Linked DNA regions of Labrys monachus. The protein of the gene in region 4 interacts with the protein of the main gene of each other region in a pairwise test. Links are inferred from orthologs where the notes say so. Each region holds a gene or a part of one and is shown on either strand. Other genes may lie near its edges.

Evidence for each region.
Region 1: the proteins of secA (region 4) and secB interact in binary tests that used the Escherichia coli proteins (3 or more experiments, as listed by UniProt). The link is inferred for Labrys monachus from one-to-one orthologs.
Region 2: the proteins of secA (region 4) and J3R73_RS01025 interact in binary tests that used the Escherichia coli proteins (3 or more experiments, as listed by UniProt). The link is inferred for Labrys monachus from one-to-one orthologs.
Region 3: the proteins of secA (region 4) and ybgC interact in binary tests that used the Escherichia coli proteins (3 or more experiments, as listed by UniProt). The link is inferred for Labrys monachus from one-to-one orthologs.

Annotation. Positions count from the first base shown.
Region 1 is NZ_JAUSVK010000001.1:6,382,330-6,386,428, reverse strand. Bases 1-2,747 are described here. They hold secB (protein-export chaperone SecB), read right to left. Parts: upstream 1,745-2,747; coding sequence 1,256-1,744; downstream 1-1,255. Other genes in these bases: J3R73_RS29085 (ribokinase), read right to left, coding at 1,895-2,747; dnaQ (DNA polymerase III subunit epsilon), read left to right, coding at 381-1,067; coaE (dephospho-CoA kinase), read left to right, coding at 1-374. Also shown: more of J3R73_RS29085, read right to left, coding at 2,748-2,803; J3R73_RS29080 (2-dehydro-3-deoxy-6-phosphogalactonate aldolase), read right to left, coding at 2,891-3,523; J3R73_RS29075 (2-dehydro-3-deoxygalactonokinase), read right to left, coding at 3,604-4,099. UniProt on the Escherichia coli protein: One of the proteins required for the normal export of some preproteins out of the cell cytoplasm. It is a molecular chaperone that binds to a subset of precursor proteins, maintaining them in a translocation-competent state.
Region 2 is NZ_JAUSVK010000001.1:226,838-231,486, forward strand. Bases 819-3,774 are described here. They hold J3R73_RS01025 (alkaline phosphatase), read right to left. Parts: upstream 3,034-3,774; coding sequence 1,603-3,033; downstream 819-1,602. Other genes in these bases: J3R73_RS01020 (hypothetical protein), read left to right, coding at 819-1,172; J3R73_RS01030 (hypothetical protein), read left to right, coding at 3,177-3,641. Also shown: J3R73_RS01015 (hypothetical protein), read right to left, coding at 1-172; more of J3R73_RS01020, read left to right, coding at 660-818; J3R73_RS01035 (ParA family protein), read left to right, coding at 3,893-4,649.
Region 3 is NZ_JAUSVK010000001.1:711,777-716,465, reverse strand. What follows is about bases 830-3,825. They hold ybgC (tol-pal system-associated acyl-CoA thioesterase), read right to left. Parts: upstream 2,567-3,825; coding sequence 2,093-2,566; downstream 830-2,092. Other genes in these bases: ybgF (tol-pal system protein YbgF), read left to right, coding at 2,660-3,825; tolQ (protein TolQ), read right to left, coding at 998-1,717; J3R73_RS03145 (ExbD/TolR family protein), read right to left, coding at 830-958. Also shown: cell envelope integrity protein TolA, read right to left, coding at 1-456; more of J3R73_RS03145, read right to left, coding at 500-829; more of ybgF, read left to right, coding at 3,826-3,832; tRNA lysidine(34) synthetase TilS, read left to right, coding at 3,980-4,689.
Region 4 is NZ_JAUSVK010000001.1:6,684,217-6,689,231, reverse strand. What follows is about bases 559-3,880. They hold secA (preprotein translocase subunit SecA), read left to right. Parts: upstream 559-863; coding sequence 864-3,680; downstream 3,681-3,880. Also shown: J3R73_RS30515 (peptidylprolyl isomerase), read right to left, coding at 1-301; J3R73_RS30505 (TfuA-like protein), read right to left, coding at 4,093-4,824; J3R73_RS30500 (YcaO-like family protein), read right to left, coding at 4,821-5,015. UniProt on the Escherichia coli protein: Required for protein export, interacts with the SecYEG preprotein conducting channel.

The DNA.
Region 1 (4,099 bases), 300 kb from region 4 along the record:
GCGGCGAAGCGATGAAGCGCCTGGAGGATCTCGTGCATCCGCTGGTGCAGCGGGCCGAGCGCGACTTCATCGAGGCTGCCCGGCAGAAGGGGGCCAGGCTCGTGGTGCTCGACATCCCCCTGCTGTTCGAGACGGGCGCAGACCGGCGCTGCCGTGCGGTCGCCGTCGTCACCGCGCCGGCCTGGATCCAGCGCGAGCGCGTCATGGCCCGGCCGGGCATGGACGAGCGGCGCTATGCCGCCATCCTCGGGCGCCAGATCCCCGATGTGGAAAAGCGCCGTCGCGCCCATTTTCTCATCGACAGCAGCCGAGGCCTCGTCTTTGCCGAGGCGCAGGTCGCTGCCATAATAGCGGCCCTGTCATCGACCCTGTGAGTCGCCATGCGTGAAATCATCCTCGATACCGAAACCACGGGCCTCGACCCCAATGAGGGGCACCGGCTGGTCGAGATCGGCTGCATCGAGATGATCGACCGCCTCCCGACCGGCGTGACCTGGCACCGATATTTCAATCCTGAACGCGACATGCCGCAGGAAGCCTTCGCCGTGCACGGGCTGTCGAAGGAATTCCTGTCGGACAAGCCGCTTTTCAAGGAACTCGCCGGGGAGTTCGTCGCCTTCGTCGGCGAGGCGCATCTGGTCATCCACAATGCCGGCTTCGACATGCGATTCCTCAACGCCGAGCTGAAGCGCGTCAATCAGGCCGTGCTGCCGATGGACCGGGTCATCGATACCCTCGCCATGGCCCGCCGCAAGCACCCCGGCGCCCGCGCCTCGCTCGACGAATTGTGCCAGCGCTACGGCATCGACAACTCGAAGCGCGTCAAGCACGGGGCCCTTCTCGACGCCGAGATCCTGGCCGAGGTCTATATCGAGCTGACCGGGGGGCGGCAGACGACGCTCGGTCTCGCCACGGCGTCCGCGGCCGTCGTCGCGCGCGCCATCGCCGGGGCGGCCGGGCCGCGGCCGGTCCCGCTGCCCTCGCGCCTGCTGGCGGCGGAACTCGCCGCGCACGAAGCCTTCGTCGCGGCGCTCGGCGACAACGCGATCTGGAAGAAATACGCCTGAACAAAGGGGCCAGCCTTCAGCGCACACGAGGCGCTGCGCTCATGGCGATAGGCGGCACAAAGCACTTCAAGGCCGCACGCGCGACGCCTGCCTCTCGGGGCCGGGAGGGATCACGGGCGAGGCGGGCAGAGGCACGGCGACCCTCCAACCCCTTCCCCGGCGGGGGGAAGGGGAAATCGGGCGTCGCCTCAGGCCTGGCCGGCGGCCGGCGGCACCTGGGCGAGACGGTTGCGGTAGAGGGCGACGAAGTCGATCGGGTCGATCATCAGCGGCGGGAAGCCGCCATTGCGGGTGGCGTCGGCGATGATCTGGCGGGCGAAGGGGAAGAGCAGGCGCGGGCCTTCGATCATCACCATCGCATGGACGTTGTCGTCGGGAATGCCGGCGAGGCGAATCACCGCGCCGTAGAGCAGCTCGAACTTGAACAGCGTGCCCGCGCCTTCGCCGGCGCCGCCCTCGATCGACAGCTCGACTTCATAATCGGCGCCGCCGAGCGGCTTGCCGTTCACGTTCACCGTCAGGCTGATCTGCGGCGAGTTCTGCATGTTGCCGAGCGAGCGCGGCGCGTTCGGGTTCTCGAAGGACAGGTCCTTGATGTACTGCGCCAGCACATTGATGGAGGGCTGGATTTCCTGGCCCTGGTCGGGGCCGTTGGAGTTCTGCGGTTCGGTCGCCATTGTCGTTTCCCTGTCTCGCGACGTATCGCCGCTGCCTTGGAAGATGGTTCGGAAGGTTCGAGCGCGGGTACCATGCCGGCGCAGGCGGAACAAGCGCGATTGCGGGCCGTCGGCGGAGGCCGCCGGCCCGATGCCGTCGCCGGATGGGGCTCAGGCCGAAAGGCCCCGGGTGTTTTCGTCGATTTCGGCCTTGGTGGGAATGCTGGACTGCGCGCCCGGCCGCGTGCAGGCGAGGGAGCCGGCAGCCGCTCCGCGGGCGAGCGCCTCGGTGAAGCCGAAGCCCTGCTCGAGCGCGGCGGCATAGGCGCCGGTGAAGGTGTCGCCGGCGGCCGTGGTGTCGACCGGTACGATCTTCAGGGCGGGAGCCGACCGGCGCACGCCGTCGATCCAGCCGACGACGCCGTCGGCGCCGAGCGTCACGATGGCGGCACAGCCGAAGCGCTCGCTGATCAGCCTGACGGCCTCCTCGGGATCGGCGACGTCGATGCCGGCGGCCCGCGCCACGACCAGCGCCTCGTGTTCGTTGACGACGAGATCGTCGAGCAGCCGCAGCATGTCGGCGGGAATGGGCCCGGCCGGCGCGACGTTGAGGATGACGCGCGCCCCGCGCGCCTTGGCCTGGGCGATGGCGGCGAAGTTCTCGCTGTCGCGGATTTCCCGCTGCAGCAGGACGATGTCGCCCTTCGCCAGCGGATAGGCCTCCAGCTGCGTCGCATCGGTGAGCTGGTTGGCGCCGGAGGCGACGACGATGGCGTTCTCGCCGCTCTCCTCGACGGTGATGAGGGCGACGGCGGTCGGGCGCCCGGTGCGGCGGAGCGCGGAAATGTCGACGCCCGCCTCCGCCATCACGGAGACGGCGAGATCGGCGAAGCCGTCATTGCCGCGCGATCCGATAATGGCGGTCTTCGAGCCGGCCCGCGCCGCCGCCACGGCCTGGTTGGCGCCCTTGCCCCCCGGCACCATGAAATAGCCGTCGCACAGCACGGTTTCGCCGGGATGCGGGATATGGCTCACATTGGTGACCAGATCGACGCCGAGAGAACCAAAAACGACGATCATGCGTCGATTTCCTCCGGATTTGCAGGGTTTTCAGACCCCTTGCTTTGAAAATAGCCGCTGCCGGCGGCGGCGCAACTGCAGAATGGCTCAGCCCCGGGCGGCCCTGACCGAGGCGGCGAGCGCCTCGGCGCGGCGGCCGACCTCTTCGGCGCTGCGCCCGACCGCATAGAGGTCGGACCCGACGCCGAAGCCGTCGACGCCGGCGGCGAGGAAGGGCGGGATGGTCTGCGGCGACACGCCGCCGACCACCAGCAGCTTGGTGCCCCTGGGCAGCACCGCCCGCAGGCCCTTGACCGCGGCGGGAGAGGCCATCTCGGCGGGGAACAGCTTCAGCGCATCGGCGCCCGCCTCCAGCGCGGCGAAGGCCTCGGAGGGCGTGAAGAAGCCGGGGAGCGACAGGAGGCCGCTGGCCTTGCTGGCGCGGATCACCTCGACATTGGTGTTGGGCGAGACGATCACCGTGCCGCCGGCCGCGGCGACGCGGCCGACATCGGCGGGGTTGAGCACGGTGCCGGCGCCGACGAGCGCCCGGCCTTCGAGGCTGCGGGCGATCCGCCCGATGCTGTCGAAAGGCTCGGGCGAGTTGAGCGGCACCTCGATGATGCGGATGCCGGCGGCGACGATGGCCTCGGCGACCGCCTCGACTTCGTCGGGCTTCACGCCGCGCAGGATGGCGATCAGCGGCATGCCGGCGAGTGCGGCGTCGAGGGTGAGGCTCATCGGTGGAAAACTCCCTGGCGGGTGCAGGCGGACGGGTGGATGCCCGGCCACGGTTCGAAATGGATCGGTCCGGGCATGCCTCAACGCGCCGCGGCGATGGCGGCGAGGCCGGACAGGAAGGCGCGCTCGGGCGTGAAGATCTCGATCGCGGCGCCGCGGGCGCGCAGGGCGGCGACGTAGCGCTGGGCGATCACGCCATCGGCCACCAGCGTCACCCTGTGCTCCCCGCCATAGCGCCGGAAGGCGCCCTCGATCTCCGAGCCGATGAGGAGGCCGGACAGGAACGGGCCCACCTTCTCCCCCGTCATCGCGCCGTCGAGCACGCGGGCGCGGGCCTGGAACAGCCGGTTGAGAAGGCCGCTTTCGTTCTGCGCCGCTTCGAGCCCCTCGTCGAAGCCGGTGAGGTCCTCCGGCTCGGCGGCCAGGCGTGCCAGCAGGCTCTCATGGCGGTAGAGCGCATAGCTCTCGCCGGTCATGAAGCTGGCGAAATCGGTGATGGCGCCCCCCTCGACCCGCGCCCATTTCGAATGGGTGCCGGGGAGGCAGACGAGGCCGTCGACGACGTCGGTACCGAAG
Region 2 (4,649 bases), 6.5 Mb from region 4 along the record:
CGGGCGCGGTCTGGTCGGGCAATGCCTGCTCGGAATTCCCCGACGGCGTGCCGTCATCGTTTGTCGCGCTCGATTCGGCGGCTTCGGCGATACGCGCCTCCGGCGCGGTCTTGGTGATGGTCATGTTCAGAGGTATGTAGGAAAAGGTCGATCCGATTGAAGAAATGGTCATGGCGTGAACCCGCCTCGTTGACGACGCTCCATCTTTCGGCGTCCGATGATGAGACTACGCGAGATAAATCGATGAATACTTTGGATGATCCATTCAATTGTAGTGAACCGGAGCTTATGCCATGTGCCGACCCCATGAGGCGTGGCGGTGAACCGGCGTCGAGAAACCGGTGCGCGGTGGAGCCTCGACGAGAGACTGGTGGGAGGGCAGCAGGTCGAGCGGATCCTGGTCAGGTCATCCATGCCATGCGCGGCGCGGGGGAGCACGAGGCTTCCGGCTGTGACATGCTCTGGGGGCATATGAGAGGGGATGGAGGTTGCCGCGCATCGTAACGGTGGCGATCATCACGCTGGCTGCCACTCGAACGGGTCAATGCAGCCACGGTGCCCATTAACCATCACGGCGGCAGCGATGCCCGAGCCGAACTGGGCGGGGCTCGATTGACACGCCCGTCGAGAGCCGCGAAAGTGCCCGTATGGAGATGGTGATGAAGCTCTCTGTTCACGCCCTCGCGCTCGGCTTCGTCACCCTGACGACGATCGCTCGTGCCAGCACCTGTGCCGGGCCGGATGAACAGGCGCCGATCCTCTCGGCGATGAAGAGTTCGAGTATTGAAGTGGTGGCCTCGCGAGAGGCCGGGGTCGACCACGAGTGGATCGGTCGCCATGCCGAGGCGACGGTGAGGATCTCGATCACCTGCGGCGGTGTCCCACCCGACCGGATCACCGGCATGATCGTCGACTTCGACGGTGGTCGGCTCGAGCCCGTCCAGATCGAGGCCACCGTCCGGATCGCCATGTCGGCGTTCCGGCACAACCCGACCAACCGGGCGGACCTGAAGAAGATGCGCACCCTGATTACCAGTTGTGCCAAACATCCCGATGCCGACGACGACTTCAAGGCCCTTGGTCTCGTCGTCGCCTGTTTCGGCACGGTTGGGAAGACGGACGACCATCACGTCTGGTTCCATGTCGTGCGAGATAACGCCTACGGCCGGTGAGATGGTCTCGCCGCGCACCCGTTGCGTGGTGGCGGCCGCGTCGGCATCGACGCCGGGTTCAGTTCCCGGGAATAGGTGGCAGATGAACGACCGTGACATCGTCGGGGACATCAAACCGTTCGGCGGCAGTGTGCCGATTGTCGCACCGGGATTTTGATCGACATGAACCTCGGGGATAAACCGCATGATCGCACGACACGCTCCGCTCACGTCCAATCTGGACGGTGCCGAGAGATCCGGTGATAGGTGTCGTTTGTGACGACGCCTTCGGTCTCGTCGTAGAAGGAGATCGCCACCTCGCTCTGTTTGAGCGCCTCAAGAACCAGTTGGCAAATCGGCTATATTCGCCCGAACGAGGGCCGCCGTTTCGAAACGCGACGTTCCCGCCACAGCGCGTGCGGCGGGAACGGGCGGGAATCGTTACAACAGATCAGTCGACCTTGACGCCGAGAGCCTTGGCACTGGCGCGGAAGACGTCGGTGTTGTCGGCATAGGCCTGTGCCGCAGCCGGGACGTCATAAACCGCGAGCCCCGGCTCCTTCTTGGCGACAGAGACGAAGAAGTCGGCGCCCTTGCCCTTGGCGTAGACCGGCACCAATTCGCGGGTGTGGCCATCGGTATGCCAGCGCACCAGCGGCAAGGCGCCGGCGCCTTGGTTGACGATGCCGGAGAAGGCGACCTTGTTGGAATCCGGGCCGAGCAACATACCGTTGCCGTGGTCGGTGGTGACGATCACCAACGTGTCGTTCCACGACGACTTCTTGCCGACCCAGTCGACGACGGCTTCGACCGTACGGTTGAAATCGACCTGCTCCTCGATGATGCGCGGCAGGTTGTTAGCGTGCGCCGCCCAGTCGACGGCGCCACCCTCGACCATCAGAAAGAAGCCGTCGGGATCCATGGCGATGATCTCCAGGGCACCTCGGGTCATGGTCGCCAGATCGGGCTGGTTGGGCAAAAGGTCGCCAGCGGCGACACCGGCGCGGTTGAACTGTGTGGTGTCGCTGTTCTCGACGGTGCCGAGTACCTTGGTCTTGCCGGCGAGATCGAGCGTTCCCTTGGCGAGCGCTTCGAAATCGGCCTTGGTTGAGATCAGCTTGTAAGGCGTTGCGCCCGACTTCAGCTTCTCCCAAGTGTCGCGACCGCCGACATATTGGAACGCCTTGTCGGCCTTCGGCTCCATCGGTTTGCCGTTCTTATCGAAATAGGGGTGTCCAGATCCCATGATGACGCTCGCCAGGCCACTCTCGACTGCTTCCTTGGCGATGCCTACATAGTCGTTGCGGCTGCGGTTGTGGGCGAGGAAGCCGGCCGGGGTGGCGTGGCTCCACTGGACCGTGGTCACGACGCCGAGCGCGCGGCCGCTTTCTACGGCGTACTCGCCGATGTTCTTCAGCCGAGTATCGGTGTTCGACCAATTGATGGCGTTGTTGTATGTCTTGTGTCCGGTGGCCAACGCGGTGACGGCAGCAGCGCTGTCGGTTGGATCCTTACGCAGATAGTCGTAGCCGGCGAAATAGCCGGGATAGTTGGCGACGGTACCCTTGGCGATCGTGTCGACCGGTGCGGCATTCCAGATCGCCGAGGACTCGAAGGTGATCGCACCGAAGTTGCTACCGGTCGGCTCCTTGGCAGTGTTGAGCGGATAGGTCGAGAGAAAGAGCTGGACGTCGAAGTCGTCATAAGCTTCGTGGCCGAGCCCACCGTGGCGGTAGTAGCTCGCTGCGCGCCACGTGTTGAGGCTGGCGCCGTCGGTGATCAACACAATGACGTTCTTGGTTGCTCCTTCGGCGGCAAAGCCGGCCGGGGCGAGCGCCGAGCCGACGACCAGCGCGATCAGGGCGGGTTTGACGAGGTGCATGAGAAGGCCTCCATTGCGAGAATGCCTCAAGTTCTATAATGTTATATCGTAACATCCGCATGACCGATCGTCACGCACTACCCTTGGACCCACCGGACCGCTTCTGCGCTCCGTTCCGGCCGGGCCGGAGAATAGCAAAGTCGATGACGGCCGAGAGTTTCACCAGCGAATCGCCGTTTGCGACAGCCAGCGATACAGCTCATCCAGAACGAAGAAGCCCGGTTGTCCCATCCCTGCCTTCGCCGTTCCAACATCTCGAGAAAATCATGAACCGCTGGAAACGGCCGGGCCTTTCGATGGTCGTACCGCGCGGCAGCGTTGTTGACGACCGCGCCTGCTCGAAGCTCTCCCGGACATCTTCTCCATCTGCGACCACAGCCGGCGCCCGCGCACGACCGCCCAGGTCCCAGGCGTCGAGTCCCGACGCAACGCCGGCCCCGATCTTGAGCACACCGTCCATCGGCGCGCACCTCGACACTCCGCTCGCCGGACTCTCCTTCAGAAATGAGGAAAGAACACCGCTGAACCTCGCCCTCGAAGAGATCGAGGTCGCCATCGCCGAGGTGACCGAGCGCTCGCAGCAGCGCAGCAAAGGCCGGGGTGTGTGACGGGGGCAGCGCCGAACCGCCGGCCCCGGCTCGGTGCGCGCGTCTTCTGGGCATCAAAGCCCGAACGCGATGGAGATGTGCGTCCTACGTGTCTGGTCCAACAACCCGGACAGCAGGTGGTGCGTAATACTACTTTCGAGACGAAATGGTCTTGAGATGGCGCAGCTCTTCACACTATCGTCACATCCATCGATGCTCGCCGCTCCATTGCGTCTGCGGATTCGCATCGGGAGAGCCGAGGCGCGATGCGAATGGCGACATCGACGACAATCGTCGTCACTTCCGCCGGGAGGAGCCGCGCGGGACGCGCTTCTGTTTTCGCCGTCGCCAACAAGAAGGGCGGCACCGGCAAATCGACGACTGTGGTCAATCTCGCGGCCGAGCTGAGCGTTCGTGGCTTCAGGGTGCTGGTCGTCGATCTCGACGCTCAAGGCCACGCCGGTCTTGGCTTGGGGCGGGTCGCCGCCACCGGCGCTCCGAGCGTGCACGATGTGTTGTGCCATCGCTCATCGAAACTCGTCGACGCCATCGTCGAGACCTTGGACCCGTTGATCGATCTGGCGCCGGCCGACCGCAATTTCAACGGTGACGTAAGGATCTCCGATCCCCGTCGGCTGGCCGAGGCCCTCGCCCCCATCGTGTACGACTACGACGCGATCCTGATCGACACGCCACCCTCATCGCCGCGTCTGATCGTCGCCGGCATGATGGCGGCTGACGCCGTGGTCGTACCAACCTTGCTCGACCACCTTTCATTCGACGGCGTCGGACAATTCCTGCGCGCCTATCACGGTGTCATCGCCGAACTGAAGGTCGGCTGCGCCGGAGCCATGATCGTACCATCGCGGGTCGACCTGCGCTCATCGATGCAGAAGGACGTGCTCAGCCGGATGACCAGCAGCTACGGCCGCGCCCAACTCGCCACCGGCGTGCGCATCGACGTTGCCGTCGCCGAAGCCTTCGGCGCCTGCCGACCACTGCGGTTGTGGCGTCCCTCGGCGCGGGCAG
Region 3 (4,689 bases), 6.0 Mb from region 4 along the record:
ATCCGGCGCATCGACCGGCTTGTCGACCTTCCTGGGCGTCGGCTTGGCCGGCTTGGCTTCGGCCTGCTGCGGCGGCGTCGGCGGCTCGGGCACCGGCTCGATGTTGGGCCGCGGCGGCGGAGGCGGCGCGTCGGCCTCGGCGGTCTGCTGCGTATCGGGCTGGTCGTCGCGCTGCGGCGGCAGCGGCGGCGTCACCGCATCGGCCTTGACGGGCACATTGCTGTCGGGCGTGTCGGTCGGCGGCGCCACCTTGTCGACCTTCCGGGCCTGCCTGGTCTGTTCCTTCGCCGTCTTCTCGCCCTTGGTCAGCGCGTCGAATTGCTGCGAGGTCATGACCTCGACGGGCAGGCTTTCCATGGGGGGCTCGAGCGGCTGCGCACCCGGAAGCACGAAGATCATCGCGCCCAGGATCAGCACATGCAAAACCGCCGAAACGGGAAGCCCATAATCACGCATCGTACTCAAACCGACCCTTGCTTCGAACCGACCCCTGGGCCGCCTACTGGTTGTCCTGGTCGGTGATCAGGGCAACCTTCTTGTACCCCGCTCCCGAGATGCGGCCCATGACCTGCATGATGGCCCCGTAATTCGCCGCCTTGTCGCCGCGCACGAAGATCCGCTCGTCCGTGCCCGCGCCCTGGCCGGCGATGGCCTGCAGATGGCCGAGGAGATCGGTCTCCGGCGTCTCGCTGTCGTTGATGTAGACCTGCCCGTCCGCCTTGATCGAGACGGTCAGCGGCTTCTTGTCGACATTGAGCGCCCCCGCCGCGCTCTGCGGCAGGTCCAGCGTCACGCCCGAGGTGAGGAGGGGCGCCGCGACCATGAAGATGATGAGGAGGCAGAGCATGACGTCGATGAACGGCGTCATGTTGATGTCGGCGATCGGCGCCTTGTGCCGCCGCCGGCGGCGGGCGCCGCCCCCCGATCCGCCCGATCCTGCCGCGAGACTTCCAGCCATGACCTGTCCTTGCTGTTGGGATGCCGCCGGGAGGCCCGCTCAGGCGGCCATGCGCTCGTCGATCTGGCGCGACAGAATCGCGGAGAACTCGTCGGCGAAGCCCTCGAGGCGGCCCTGCTGCTTGGAGACTTCCGCATTGAACTTGTTGTAGGCGATGACCGCGGGGATGGCGGCGATCAGGCCCATGGCGGTGGCGAACAGCGCTTCCGAGATGCCCGGCGCCACCGCGGCGAGCGAGGTGTTCTTGGTGGCGGCGATCGACTGGAAGGCCGTCATGATGCCGAACACCGTGCCGAACAGGCCGATGAACGGGCCGGACGAGCCGACGGTCGCCAGCACCAGCAGCTTGGATTCCAGCCGCTCGACCTCGCGCTGGATGGTGACGTCCATCACCTTCTCGATGCGGGCCTGGAGGCCGAGGAAGGAACGGCCGGGCGTTTCGAGCGACCGCTTCCATTCGCGCATGGCCGAGACGAACAGGCCGGCCATGCCGCTGTTCTGGCGCTGCGACAGCGACCGGTAGAGATCCTCGAGGCTCTGGCCCGACCAGAAGACCTGCTCGAAACGGTTCATCGCGGAGCGGGACCGCGAGAACAGGATCGTCTTGTCGAAGATGATCGCCCAGCACCACACCGATGCGATCAGCAGGCCCAGCATCACCAGCTTGACGACCCAATGGGCCTGGAGAAACAGCCCCAGAAGGCTGACGTCCCCCACCGGGGCAAGCGCCGTCTGGGCGATATCGACAGTCGAATTCATGGCGTCCAAAATCCTCGTCCTGAAGCCGGCAGGCCGGTGGGCGCCCCTCCGGATGCCTCGCATCCGTCCGAATCATCCCACGACATCAATCCTCATGTGTTCCGCACCCGGCAGACGGAGACAGCTCCCGTCGGGTTCGAATCACACAGGCCACACCAGGCGAACTCAGGAAATCCCGCCGCGCCTCGCTGCGCCCAGCGACAACGACCACGGCGTAAGCCCTTTTCGCCTTTGAATGTGACGGCAGTACGGCACTTTCCTATGCTGCAGGTTGCAGCAGATTCGGTACCTATTGACCATCGCCATCCTTAATGCCGGGTTACGGCGAGCGCGATTTCGCGATTTCGCCGGCGCCGGGCTCCCGGCCGAGCCCTGTCATGCGGTGCTCCCGGCGTCGCCAAGGCCGGCCAGCACGAGGCGGAGCGCCTCCGGCAGCCGCCGGGGCCGTCCGTCCCTGACGCAGACGACGGTGACGCGGGCCGTGGTCAGGATATCCGATCCGCGGCGAATCGTCTGGTCGAGGCCGAGCGAAGACCCGCGCACGAGGCCCGCCCGCGTCTCGACCGCGACGATGTCGTCCATCAGGGCCGGCCGCAGGAACTCGACATTCATCGACCGCACGGCGAAGGCGACGCCTTCGTCCCGGTGCAGCGAGCGCTGGTCGATTCCGAGCGCCCGGATGAATTCGGTGCGGCCGCGCTCGAAGAAACGCAGGTAATTGGCGTGGTAGACGATGCCTGAGAAGTCCGTGTCCTCGTAATAGACCCTCAGGGGCAGGACATGGACGTCTCCATCGAGAACGCCGCCGGAAAGCGCCGGGGTCCCTGCCGATGTTTGGTTGCCGATCATTGGGGGAAAGCACCATTCAAAGTTTCGCCGAAGTTGCGCGCTGTGGTATCCGAATGTCCAATCACGGACATTTTGCAACCGGATGAGCCGCCTATGCTCCGCTCTGCCTCCGCCGCCCTTCTCCTGGCCTTGACCCTGGGCGCGGCGCATGCCGCCTCACCCGACGACGGCCTGCTGCCGCCGGGTTCCGTCGGCTCGGCCCAGAACGACCAGGACCAGTACGGCCAGGACAAGGGCGGCCAGGCGTATGACCAGCCGCAATACGGCCAGTCGCAATATGATCAGGCCCCCTCCGCTCAGCCGCCGACTTATCAGGTCTCACCGGCGCGGAGCAACTATGTCGTGGCGCAGAACGACAGCCAGGTGGGCGACCTCCTCGTGCGGGTGCAGCGCCTGGAGGGCGACAATCGACGCCTGAACGGCATGGTCGACGATCTGCAGGCGCAGATCCGCAAGCTGCAGGACGACATGAAGCGCGCCCAGGACGATACCGAATATCGCCTGCAGGCCCTCGAAGGCGGCAAGGGCGGCGCTGCACCGGCGCCGAGGCCGGCGCCGCAGGCTCCCCCCGCGCAGGTGCCGCGGCAGCAGCGCAGCGACGCCGCGCCGCCGCGCCAGCAGAACGGGCTCGGCACGCCGCCCCGTACGCTCGGCACCCTCTCCGGCGGCGATCAGACCGGCACCGCCGGGCAGGATCCGGGCCAGGACCAGATGTCGGCCGACCAGGGCGGCGACGACCTGCAGGCGCCGCCTCCGCCGCGCCAGCGGATGAACTCCTCCACCATCACCCCCGGCCTTCCGGGTGTCGCCGTCGACACCAGCCGGCCGCTCGCCAGCAACGAGCCGGCCGCCGGCATCCCGCCCACCGCGGCGGCGACGCCGGAGGAGGAATACAACAACGACTACCGCCTGATCGCGGCGCAGAAATACGAACAGGCCGAGAGCGCCTTCCGCGGCTTCGTCGAGGCCCATCCCCGGGACAAGCGCGTGCCCGACGCGATCCACTGGATCGGCGAGAGCCTCTACCAGCGCCGGCAATACAGCGATGCGGCCGAGCAGTTCATCAAGGTGACGAAGACCTACGCCAATTCCCGCCGCGCCCCTTCGAGCATGCTGAAGCTCGGCATGTCGCTGGCGGCGATCGGGGAGAAGGACACCGCCTGCGCCACGCTGCTGGAATTGCCGCGCAAATATCCCAAGGCCGGCCCGAGCATCCTGAACGGGGCCAGCCGCGAGGCCAAGCGGAACAGCTGCCCGGGGACGTGAGCGCGACGCCGCATCGGCCCGACCGTGGCCCGTCGGCCGACGGCGGCGCCCGCCTGACGATCGCGGGCCGGCGCCGCCTTTCGCTTCGGTGATTCCGTCGCCGGCCTGCTATAGGAAGGCATGCCCGTCCCGCTCCGGAAAACGCCATTGTACCGCGATGCCGCCGCTTCTCCTCTGTCCGAGGACGAACTGCCCGCCCTCTTCGCGTCCTTCGGCGGGTGCCGGCACATCCTGCTCGCCGTCTCCGGCGGACGCGACTCGACGGCGATGATGCTGCTCGCCGCGCTCCGGCGCCGGCAGGCGGGCGGACCGGACATCAGCGTGGCGACGATCGATCACGGCCTGCGGGACGAGAGCGCCCGTGAATGCGCCCTCGTCCTCGAGCGGGCGGCGAGCCTCGGCCTGCGCGGCCTCATGCGCCGCTGGACCGGCGAGAAGCCGGCGACGCGGCTGCAGGAAAAGGCCCGCGAGGCCCGCTACCGCCTGCTCTCGGAAGCGGCGGCCGATATCGGCGCCGACGCGATCGCCACCGCCCACACGCTGGACGACCAGGCCGAGACGGTGTTGATGCGCCTCGCCCGCGGATCCTCGCTCGACGGGCTCGCCGCGATGCGCGCGGCGACCCGGCGCGGGGCCCTCCTCCATCTGCGTCCGCTCCTCGGCACGCCGAGGGCGCGGCTGACCGCGACGCTCCGGCAGGCGGGAATGCCCTGGATCGACGATCCCTCGAATGTCGATCCCCGCTTCGAGCGCACCCGCATCCGCGACCTGCTCGCCGCGCTCGGCCCGCTCGGCCTTCAGGCCGAGCGGCTCGCCCTTCTCGCCCGCCGCGCCGCCCGCGGCGCCGACGCCCTCGA
Region 4 (5,015 bases):
CGGGATCGCCGACCTTCTCCTTCTCGGCCTCGGCGGCGGCCAGGCGCAGGTTGATCGCGAAATTCGTGATGTAGTCCTGCTTCTGGGCCTCGGTGGCCTGCGGCGGCAAGGTGGCGGCAAGGTCTTCACCGACGATCGTCAGGTCCTCCTGGGTGATCGGCTGGCCGTTGACCGTCGCGACGGGCTTGGCATCCGCTGGCTTGGCCGCATCCGCGGCATGGAGCGGCGCTGCAGCGAGGGCGAACAGGGCGACACCGGCGAGCAGTGACGCGGCAGGACGCACGCGGCGAAGTGAGATCATGAAACTCGTTTCCCTGACAGATGATGCGGGTGAAATCCGGTGCGAACGGGCGTCCGGCCGGACGCCTGTTCCGGCAGCAAGCCCGCATGTGTTCCTGATCCCGGGACGAGCGCCTCAGCAGCGCTGATAGGCCAGGAAAAATGCAAAATCAATGTCGCCCTTTTCGCGCGTGAGCAAACCGCTTCGGACAGCCTGTCTACGCGCGCCGATCGTCAAAACTGTGACAGGTCCGTTTCGCGCCCGGTGCGGCGCAAGCATGCCGGAAGCCGGCTTTTTCGTCGCCTGCGGGCGGGAACCGCGATCGGATCGCCGCTGTTCGATTGACACCCCGTAGCCCAATACTTAAGTGAGTTCGGATGGCGAGCCGTCGAACCGCGGCGCCACCCCTGGGGACTGCCGGTTCGAGCATTTCAGGAGCGGTTCGCTCTCCTTCATCGCTGGTTGCCTCCCTGGAGGGGGTATCAGGAGGATGCATCGTCATCCTCGTGCCACATCGCACTGCGATCGGGAGCGGGCTGTATCACAAGGCGCCGTTTCAGGTGCAAAAATTTGAAGGCCTTCTATGTTCGGCTCGCTCGCCAAGAAACTGTTCGGTTCCGCCAATGACCGTCGGCTGAAAGCCTATCATCCCAAGGTTGCCGCCATTGCCGCGCTCGAGCCGGAGGTGGCGGCCCTCTCGGACGAGGCGCTGCGCGCGCGCACGGCCCAGTTCAAGGCCGAGCTCGCCGCCGGCAAGACCATCAACGACCTGCTGGTGCCGGCTTTCGCCACCGTGCGCGAGGCGGCCAAGCGCGTGCTGGGACAGCGCCATTTCGATACCCAGCTGATCGGCGGCATGGTGCTCCATGAGGGCGCCATCGCCGAGATGAAAACGGGCGAAGGCAAGACGCTGGTGGCGACCGCCCCGGTCTATCTCAACGCCCTCGCCGGCAAGGGCGTGCATGTGGTGACGGTGAACGACTATCTCGCCAGCCGCGACGCCGAATGGATGGGCCGGGTCTACAGGTTCCTCGGCCTCACCACCGGCACCATCGTGCACGGCCTCGACGACGAGGAGCGCCGCGCCGCCTATGCCTGCGACATCACCTACGGCACCAACAACGAATACGGCTTCGACTATCTGCGCGACAACATGAAATACGACATGGGGTCGATGGTGCAGCGCGGCCACGCCTTCGCCATCGTCGACGAGGTCGATTCCATCCTGGTCGACGAAGCGCGCACCCCGCTCATCATTTCGGGCCCGCTGGAAGATCGTCCCGAGCTCTACATGACGATCGACGCCCTGATGCCGAACCTGGAGGCGGACGATTTCGAGCTCGACGAAAAGCAGCGCACCGTCAACCTGACGGAGAAGGGCAATGAGCGCATCGAGCAGATGCTCGGCACGGCGGGCCTGCTGCGCGAAGGCTCGATGTATGACGCGGGCAACGTCACCATCGTCCACCACGTCAACCAGGCGCTGCGCGCCCACAAGCTGTTCTCGCGCGACAAGGACTACATCGTCCGCAACGACGAAGTGGTGATCATCGACGAGTTCACCGGCCGCATGATGCCGGGGCGGCGCTATTCGGAAGGGCTGCACCAGGCGCTCGAGGCCAAGGAGCGCGTCCAGATCCAGCCCGAGAACCAGACGCTCGCCTCCATCACCTTCCAGAACTACTTCCGCCTCTACGAGAAGCTCGCCGGCATGACCGGCACGGCGGCCACCGAGGCCGACGAGTTCATGGACATCTACAACCTCGAAGTCATCGAGATCCCGACCAACCGGCCGGTGCAGCGCATCGACGACGACGACGAGGTCTATCGTTCCGTCGACGAGAAGTACAAGGCGATCGTCCGCCTGATCGAGGAATGCCGCAAGCGCGGCCAGCCGCTCCTCGTCGGCACGACCTCGATCGAGAAATCCGAGATCCTGGCGCAATATCTGGTGCGGCAGGGCTACAAGCAGCGCGATTTCTCCGACCCCAACGCCTTCGCCTCGCTCTATGACGGCGACCAGGGCACGCCCGACGAGAAGGTGTTCGCCGTCCTCAACGCGCGCTACCACGAGCAGGAAGCCTTCATCGTCAGCCAGGCCGGCGTGCCCGGCGCGATCACCATCGCCACCAACATGGCGGGCCGCGGCACCGACATCCAGCTCGGCGGCAATGCCGACATGCGCATCAAGGTCGAGCTTGGCGACATGCCGGCCGGCCCGGAGCGCGAGGCGGCCGAGGCCGGGATCAAGGCGCAGGTCGCCAAGCTGAAGGAGAAGGCGCTGGCCGCGGGCGGGCTCTACATCATCGGCACCGAACGCCATGAGAGCCGTCGCATCGACAACCAGTTGCGCGGCCGCTCCGGCCGCCAGGGCGACCCGGGCCATTCGCGCTTCTTCCTGTCGCTGCAGGACGACCTCATGCGCATCTTCGGCTCCGACCGCATGGACGGCATGCTGCAGAAGCTCGGCCTCAAGGAGGACGAGGCCATCGTCCATCCCTGGATCAACCGGGCGCTCGAAAAGGCACAGCAGAAGGTCGAGGCGCGCAATTTCGACATCCGCAAGAACATCCTCAAATATGACAATGTGCTCAACGACCAGCGCAAGGAGATCTTCGAGCACCGCCGCGAACTGATGGCGCAGGAATCGGTCGCCGATTCGATCGCCGATTTCCGCCACCTCGTCATCGACGAGCTCGTCCGGGCCCATGTTCCGGAGAATGCCTATCCCGAGCAGTGGGATACCGCCGGGCTGCATGCGGCGATCAACGACATCCTCAATCTGGACCTGCCGGTCGAGGACTGGGCCAAGGAAGAGGGCATCGCCGACGAGGAACTGACGACACGCATCATCGAGGCCGCCGACGGCAATGCCGAGGCGCGTGCCGCCTCCTTCGGCGAGGAGGTGACGCGCCAGATCGAGAAGGCGGTCCTGCTCCAGACCCTGGACAATCTCTGGCGCGAGCACATCGTCACGCTCGACCACCTGCGCCAGGTGATCGGACTGCGCAGCATGGCCCAGCGCGACCCGCTGATCGAATATAAGAGCGAAGGCTACCAGCTGTTCGGCGAGTTGATGCGGCGCTGGCGCGAGGACGTCACCCGCACGATGTTCCGCCTGCAGGTCATGCAGCAGCCGCCCGAGCAGCCGCCGCTCCCCTTCATGACCGCGCATCATTTCGATCCGACCACCGGCGAGGACGAGTTCGCCGCGGCCGGCAGTGGCTTCGGCCAGGAGGCCCCGGCGCTCGCCATCAGCGATGCCGCGGCGATGCCGGTGGTGGCACCGGAGGACCGCGACCCGAACGATCCGGCAACCTGGGGACGGGTCGGGCGCAACGAACCCTGCCCCTGCGGCTCGGGCAAGAAATACAAGCATTGCCACGGCCAGATCGCCTGAGCGCCAACCGGTCTGGCGGGCGCTCGCCCTCGGGAAAATCGATCTGACGGCATTCCCGTCGCGCCCGTCGCCCCGTCCCGGGCGTCATCTCGGCCCCGGCATGCGGCCCCTTCCGGGGATCGCCAGGGGCGGCGGAGCCCCGTCCCGGCACGATCCGGGATCGGCGATCCACATTCCACGCCGCATCGCGTCCGGGAGGACGTGCGGCCTCCGGATGCGATTGCCCGGCACCGGTTCACGACAGCAGTGAATTTCGCGTTTTTTCGAGGTCCTGCGTTCGCTTTCGCAGCGAAGCCGCGGCATCCCGTCCGGCTCGCGAAAACCAGCGAAAAAAGGCCTGCCGACCGCGTCGCCTGGCCTCGCGACGGCGTCTCCGCGCAAACGCGCCGCCTCTCGCTTCCTGTTTGGAAATCTAACCGGTGGAACCGGTTTCCAGCTGGTGGCGCAGCTGGGAGAAGAAGCGGGATTCAACGAAAGTGAAGTCCGGCTCGCTCCTCACGCGGGAGCCGGCGTCTTCCCGCATGCGCCCGAGCATCAGCAGGGCGTCCTCGCATTTCTGGCTCCGGGCGTGCAGATTCACCGCCTCCTGCGCCGCCACGGCATCGCTGTCGGCCAGGACGGCCTCGAAGATGATGTCCGGCCAGGTGCGCTCCTCGAAATGGATGCGCTGGGCGGCGCGCAGCAGCGCCCGGCATGCACCGGGGGAGAGGACCGAGTTGGCCCCGATCGCCTCCACGGTCGCCTCGACATCGACCATCGCGACGGTGAGGGGGGCATAGCCGCGCTCGCGGGGCGCATAGGCGACGCTCACATCGGCATCGGCGACACGCCGGCCGCTGACATAATCCGAGAAGATCCGTCCCACGCCGATCATGCCGAACGCCGTGCATTCGGCGCCGCGCAGCGCACCGATGCCGGCGGCGCCATAGACGGGAATTCCCTCGGAAATCGCGTGGAGGATTTCCTTGTGCCAGACCGAGGGGGCATGGCCGAAGACCCCGTCGATGAGGCCGATCGCGGGCGCCCCGGCCGCCACCGCGGCCAGCACATCGCCACAACCGGCGGGCGGCAGCATGTCGAAATCGTCCAGGAAGCCCTCATCGATGCCGTAGAGGCTCGGCCCGGCGAACACCGTCATCCTCATGATGTCGGCTCATAGATTGCCGTCGAGGTCGCCGGCACGGCGAGGCCGTCGAGCCGATGTCCATCGGCTCTGGAAAGATCGCTCCTGGTGAGGCTCCTCAGGCCCGGGACCAGCGCCCGGACGACACGCACCGAGGATACCGGGGACGGCAGGTCGAAGAAGAAGATGTCGTGATAGCCATCGGCCTTGAA